One region of the Paenibacillus sp. FSL H8-0315 genome, then DNA from elsewhere that is predicted to be linked to it. Evidence: riboswitches for the same ligand, from Rfam matches in the RefSeq annotation. Region 1 holds a riboswitch; each other region holds the start of a gene.

Evidence for each region. A riboswitch is a leader RNA that binds a small molecule or an ion and turns the genes downstream of it on or off. The one in region 1 is predicted to bind cyclic di-AMP.
Region 2: linked by a shared signal. The riboswitch ahead of MHB56_RS17135 (hypothetical protein) and the one ahead of MHB56_RS15020 (C40 family peptidase) in region 1 are both predicted to bind cyclic di-AMP.
Region 3: linked by a shared signal. The riboswitch ahead of MHB56_RS09530 (TrkH family potassium uptake protein) and the one ahead of MHB56_RS15020 (C40 family peptidase) in region 1 are both predicted to bind cyclic di-AMP.

Annotation. Positions count from the first base shown of each region.
Region 1 covers NZ_JBBOTA010000001.1:3,441,386-3,443,654, forward strand. Annotated here, with positions in the region: gene MHB56_RS15015 (C40 family peptidase) at 1-2, opposite strand, end outside; cyclic di-AMP (ydaO/yuaA leader) riboswitch at 8-150, opposite strand; gene MHB56_RS15020 (C40 family peptidase) at 513-941, opposite strand; cyclic di-AMP (ydaO/yuaA leader) riboswitch at 999-1,137, opposite strand; gene MHB56_RS15025 (hypothetical protein) at 1,356-2,186, opposite strand; gene MHB56_RS15030 (M1 family metallopeptidase) at 2,198-2,269, opposite strand, start outside.
Region 2 covers NZ_JBBOTA010000001.1:3,929,804-3,932,072, forward strand. Annotated here, with positions in the region: gene MHB56_RS17125 (hypothetical protein) at 1-45, opposite strand, end outside; gene MHB56_RS17130 (hypothetical protein) at 86-607, opposite strand; gene MHB56_RS17135 (hypothetical protein) at 622-1,176, opposite strand; cyclic di-AMP (ydaO/yuaA leader) riboswitch at 1,245-1,409, opposite strand; cyclic di-AMP (ydaO/yuaA leader) riboswitch at 1,829-2,018, shown strand.
Region 3 covers NZ_JBBOTA010000001.1:2,213,305-2,215,573, forward strand. Annotated here, with positions in the region: gene MHB56_RS09530 (TrkH family potassium uptake protein) at 1-1,172, opposite strand, end outside; cyclic di-AMP (ydaO/yuaA leader) riboswitch at 1,235-1,412, opposite strand; gene MHB56_RS09535 (CPBP family intramembrane glutamic endopeptidase) at 1,733-2,269, shown strand, end outside.

The DNA of each region.
Region 1 (2,269 bases):
AAAAGTGTATACCCCTTCCAAATGCCTACGAGGTTAGCTTAAGGGTTCGGTTGAAGGTCCCCTATGACCCCTCTATATAATGGAGGTCAATTCACCCAAAGTTGGTTCCCCCGTTTTCCTAATAGTTAGGAAACTCGGCTCATACTGTTGATTAGGATTAGCTTGTAATCAATACATGACAAAACCTTTGTAAATAACAACTTAATGATTACAAAAATGTTACTAAAATCTCACTGCGCTAATTGTAACAAACAGAAAGCCGCTTGGCAATCGTTTTTAACATATTAATGCAGAAAAATTGGCATTTTTACGGTAGAAAGGCATATGTAAGCGTTAATAATGACCTAATTTTTAATATAATTGCAATTTTTATCAAATAAACGTGTTTCAATTGGGCTCTATTAGTGTAAAAATATATTATGGAAAAAAGAAAAACCCGAATTTGATTACGGGCATAATCAGATTCAGGTTCATATAGTTGTAATTATGAGGTTATAGTTGTGAGGAAGGTTTCAATCGAAGGCTACAGCTTGATAAGCTGAAGTACTCATTACTCTTTTAGCGCCAACATAACGATTGGCCCAGTAGGCCTGACTGAGTGAAGTGATGGTCACTCCACGCGAAGAGGACGATTGTGCGAATTTTCCGTTTCCAACATAAATGCCGACATGGGATACTCCATTGCCAAGTGTGTTAAAGAACACTAGATCACCAGAACGCAGATTGCTTTTGGATACAGCAGTTCCAACGCTATATTGAGCTTTTGATGTACGAGGTAAAGTAAGACCCACATTCTTGAATACATATTTTGTAAATCCAGAGCAATCAAATCCGGCAGTGCTTGTACCTCCGGTTTTATAGGCAACTCCAATAGTCTTTGAGATTACAGTGTCCATCTTAGAGTCGGCAAAGGCGCTTCCTCCACCAATAGATAATGCCATTACAAGTCCTAGCGCCGCAGCGACGCATTTTTTTCTTAAATTATGTCTTTTCAAAAGATGTACTCCTTCCAAGGCCTGCGAGGTTAGCTTAAGGGTTCGGTAGAAGATTCCCTATGATCCCTGTAAAGCGAGATCAATTCACCCAAAATATGGTTCCCCCACTTCCCGGTGCAAAGGAATTAGGCGTGTTAAGCACCAAGAGAATGACGTTTCGACAGTTACACTTACGATAAATACATTTAGTTATGTAGGAATCGTTTCAATTGATTACAAAATTGTTACTAATAGCACAGGACTTATTGTAACAGAGCTTTTATGATTTTGCAAATACTCTTAAGTTATCCGTAATGAGAAAAAGTCCCAGCTCCTGAATACAGGAATTGGGACCTTTTTATTATGTCAAATAAGGTTAATTTATTGTGGAAATGCTTTGCTACACCATAGATGATATTGTGCAGAGATTCCCCACATTTTTAAGAGCGTAGAAGGTAGTGGTGAGATTTGCCGTATTATAAGTGCCGGCAGGCCGGGACAGAACAGACCCGTCAGTCCGCACACTAGCAGTAAGAGCAAGCCTCCCGCACCAAGTACAATGGAAACACCTATAGCAGGAATCAGTGACCGCAAGCAGATGAACAGTGAGGAGAACATTCCTGTACCGCCGGTGTAACCAAACTGCATATATAGAAGAAACAGGCGCACGATAAAAATATATATAAGCCATGCCAATACGTATGGTACTAAATGAAGTAACAAAGTGTAGTTAAACAAAGAGGATAAGAACAGCCCGTACATTTTTGGAGCAAGCCAGTAAAGCGGCAGCAGGGTCAGCACCCATTCGATTAGGCTAAAGACTAAGACAGGTAGTCCATAGATCTTCATGCCGGGGAAAAAGAACAGCCCGCGCTCGCCCTTTCGCTCCTGGTGCAGCTCATGCAGCAATCCTGCCCTTATGAAAGGAGAAAGCAGAAGTCGCAAGACAACAAGTCCTAGAAGCATCCATAACCAAGTGCGTATCGCAGGGTCAGTATTCAAGCTGAACTGTCCCTCGATATAATACAACAGTCTGCCCATACCGCTGCCGCCGGCGTCTTTATCTGGATAGCGCAGTAGAATTGGAATAATAGCAGATCGGATGAAACCATACATAAAGTAGCCCCAGAGCAGTCGGTAGATGAAGAGCAGAATTAAAATATAAAATTGCTCCTTCATGCTTTGCCAGCCGCGGGTTATCGATATTCTCACAATCATTCACCTCACCAGACAAGAGTTCCGAGCACGGTTTCAAGTAGTTTAGTTACACTTAACGTCCAGCGAGAGAGCGTCTT
Region 2 (2,269 bases), 490 kb from region 1:
AAATTTAGTACTGTAGGTGGACTCGGGAGGTAAGGGGTCAGGCATGGTGAACACGATCCTTTCAGATTGAGAGATTTGCTTGAATCTATAATATAGAAAAGTAAGAGATGGATTTATTGATGAGATCGGCGGTGTCTGGTTCCGGGCAACTGTGTTTCTGCTGGGAGGCACTGGATAAAGCTTTGGAAGGTTTGTAGTAGAGCCGTTCACTTCTGGAATTGCTCCCCCCTGCTGCAACACTGTACAGACGCCCTTGCTGAATATGCCCTGCCAAGGATTTACCCTGGAGCTTGGCCTTTAAATCCTGCAAAGCACCCTGAACTAGCTCAAGCTTAACCTGCTCCCAATCTGAACCTTCGCGACGGACCTTATCCAGCGCTTCCTCAAGACGGCAATGACAGATAGCCCGTAAAAAAGAACTCCATTTAATGAGATCGAAATTTTTGGTGTTGGCAGAGATCAGACAAGCCCCCCAACTGCAGCCTCCCTTACAGGTGAGCTTCAGAATACCATAACGGCAGCCTTCAGCCCCTTCCATTCCATAGTGAATAGGCTCGGGTTCATCCAATACAAATACTTCAATGCGGGATAGTCTGCGCTGGTCCATAGTAGGGTTCCTCCTTAGATTTCCAAAAGCTTTAAGTCAACATGATGAGTGACACTAGCCTTTTCTACACAAGCGAGCATCTCCATTTTATTCTCACAGACTGCGGTATGCTCTAGCCATAGTCGGAACTTCTCTTTTCGTATAACAGATAGATGTAAGGGAAAGGTGCTGCGGGATCTCAAGACATACCAACCGGCGCTTACATCTTTCCAAGGCTCCTTGAAGGCTGTAAACCACGGGAGCTTTTGGTGTGATGACCAATCCTGCTGCTGCTGTTGTTCTCGAATTTTTTTATATATCTCATATACAATCTTAGAGTCTAAACAGTCTTTACAAGAAGAAGGTGTGCTGAACTGGCGAAGGGCTTGGATCTGGTTCTGGCCAAATGCATAGCCTACAATGTACCTGTGATTATGTTCTTCGAACCACAAGGCCCCGAAACAAACGTAATTTAGACTTATCGGCTCAAGCAGTCCTTGATGTATCCCTAAATAATAGTGCTTCAAAACATTCACCCCATCCAGCGTGCTATCACCTAATAAGCTCAGGTAACGCAAAAACCGCAGCAAGAGGAGGACCTCTGCTGCGGTTTTGGATTACAGGCAGATATACCTGGGCCAAAGCGTGGCGGATCAAGGGTCTCTCTCTTTACGCTTACGAGGTTAGCTGTCGGATTCGGACGGTGAGAGTCGCCCTACCTATTGAGACTTATGCAGTCTCCTTTGGATTCACCCCAAGTAGGCCAGGTGGCCTGATGGTTCCCCCGTTCCCTGCGAATGCAGGAACTCAGCGTTGATTGTTTTTCATGAATTAGATTCAACCCGAATCATACTCTTTTCAAGATTTTCTGTAAAAAACGGAAAATGTTCTTTTAGAGCAATTTTAACCATATCCTGCCGACTACGACTGAAAAACGAGGTAAATAGGTATTTATGGCGTGTTATCGCGCCTCTTTCTCGCTCAGCCTCAGCTTCTTGCGTTTCTACCTATAATGGGAATTTGCAGTATTTTCGCTCTAAAAAGGTGAATAAAATCACATGGGTTATAGATAGCGATTAAACGCTCCAAACTCGAGTAAACAAGAGATATAGAGAGATTAGATATCAAGTAAGCGCTATCTAATGGGAAAATAGTTTTTAATTTGCATTATTTTGGCATCATTCAGGTTTTACAAGTCTTCGTGCATAAGAGTATGATTACTCCTGTTTCAACGACAATCGAATATTTGATCCGCTTAATTTCCGGTAAGGAAAGCGGGGGAACCAACAATCGGCAGCCGATGTGAGAGTCGGAAGCCGATTATGGGGTGAATCCTGTAGAGGGTGTGAGTGAGCTCGCATCTATACAGGTAGGGCGACTCTCACCGCCCGAATCCGACAGCTAACCTCGTAAGCGTATGGAGAGAGGATGAGTGCAATGTGACCGCTAGCGAGCCACAGAGGAGATCCTTTGTGGCTTTTTGCTGTGCTCTTAGAAGCAAAGCATTTATGGAGGCCTCCCCTAAGAGGTCGCTAAATTCATCATTAGCGGTATTTGTAAGGCAGCGTCTAATGACGTGACACAACCGAGCTTTAGGTTGTGCCCGAAAATGACGATAGGTCAACATCCTTTCGGAGATTTTCGTTGCCTCCTTGTTGTAAATGAGCAGGAGGAGAAAAAAAG
Region 3 (2,269 bases), 1.2 Mb from region 1:
GTCGTCTCAAACAAGATTGCCAAGAAATTACTGTCTTCAGTTGTGGAGAGTATCATCGACACAGAGGCGATTAACAACAAAGCCAGCAGCGTGATCGTTAATGCCTTGTAGATGCGCTCTTGAGCCAGCCGATAACGGAACAACACAACATCTTCCCGTCCACGCAGCATAGCAATTACAGCACCAATCATCATTGTAAAGGTTGTTGTCTTGATCCCGCCGCCCGTTGAGCCCGGAGAAGCACCAATAAACATAAGAATCACTATAAAAAATTGTGTAGCCTGCCGAAGTCCAGCAATATCTACTGTGTTCGCGCCAGCCGTACGGGGAGACACGGATTGAAAGAAGGCCGATAATATTTTACCGCCGAAATTCAGTGAACCCAGGGTACGAGTGTTAGTAAACTCAAATATAAAAATAACCAAAGCTCCGATCAGAATCAGCCCTGTGCTGGTGGACAGGACAACTTTACTATGTAGAGACAGCCTGCGGGTTACCCGAAACTCCACCAGATCTGACATTACAATAAAACCAATCCCGCCGGAGACAATCAGAAACATCACAATAATATTCACAAGCGGATCATATACATAATCAGTTAAACTGCGAAAATCCCCAAAAATATCGAACCCCGCATTATTAAACATAGACACCGCATGAAATATGCCATAATAAATCGCTTTTCCCAACGGCATATCAAAAGCCCAGCGAATAGACAGCAGCACAGCGGCACAGCCTTCTATGACAAGAGAATATATGAGGACTCTCCGGATCAGTCGCACAATTCCTTCCATAGAGCCTTGATTCATGGCTTCCTGTAGGATTAGCCTGTCCCGCAAAGATATTTTACGCTTTAACACCAGTGAAAATAGAGTGGCCATGGTCATAAAACCTAAGCCGCCGATCTGGATCAGGATCATAATTACGGTTTTCCCAAAAATGGTGAACGAAGTTCCGGTATCCAGCACAACAAGCCCTGTAACACAGGTTGCCGACGTTGAAGTAAATAATGCATCAATAAATTCCACGGAATTCCCGCTTGTGCTTGAGATGGGCAGCATAAGCAGCAAGGCCCCTATCAGAATGATCGATGCAAAACCAAGCACCAGTATCTGCGGCGGCGAGAGCTTCAGAAACTTAAATTCAGAAATCCTGCGAAACTGTGAAGCCACTTTGCTCACCTTCTTATCAAAAATTCCAACAAAAAAAGCACTGGAAAACCAATGCTGACTTGGTTCCTGCAGTAAATTAGCCTACGAGGTTAGCTGTCGGATTCGGACTGTGCAGGCTGCCCTATTCGTTCCCAGAACGAAATTCACCCCTGATGAAAGTGCCATTTATCGTGTACACTCCACTTTTCATCACTTCTTATGGTTCCCCCGTTTTCACCAGAAATTCGGCTACTATACAATTGCATACAAATTATATACGTTATTTAGTGAATTCACAAAGACACAATTAATGCTCATTCACATGAAAAAATGCGGTTTAAAGAGACTGCATCAAAAGGAGTGCCTTTTCTCATCACTTTTCCGTGTTTTCCCTGCAATTACACCGATTCTCATCATTCGTGCAGAAATGAACACGATAAAATTCATGGTATAAATTCACATGACTATTCTATACTATCTCTATTACCCATAAAAAGAACATATAATGTTTTTTGTAACCAACCAGGCACTAATACTATAATGGAACATAACATTGTCAGTACATAACAAGGAGGCGTTACATGAATCCCGTCGGCCAGCCCTTACAGCAACGTGCCCTCTCCAAGAGGCTCATCATCTCGGGCATTATCGGTCTTATTCTATTTATTATGTTTCAGATTTCCCCTTCACTGCTTAGTAGCCCTACAGGTGAAGATACCACCGTCATTAGCAAGGCAGAAGCCCGTGATCAAGCCATATTATTCGCAGAACAAAAGCTCAACTACACCGAAGCACCAAACGATCAATGGAATGTACTTTACCAGACGGACTCTTCCTTTTATGGTTATATGTCTCGCGAGAAGCTTGTGGAGGACTACACCAAGAAAAAATTGGATCAAAAATATCCTTTTGATGTCTTTCGTGCAACGCTTACTCCTTCAGCGGAGCAAGAGCCGCAAATCATCGTTGACCTCAATATGTATAACGGTAAGATTGTCGCTTTCTCAAAGGCTGCAAAAGTTACCTCCGAAGAGGGGTCAGGCATCGCTTCCGTTGGTGCAAAAGAGGACAAGGGAGCTGACCTCACTCTAGCGCAGAAGGAGAATCTTGCTCGTCCT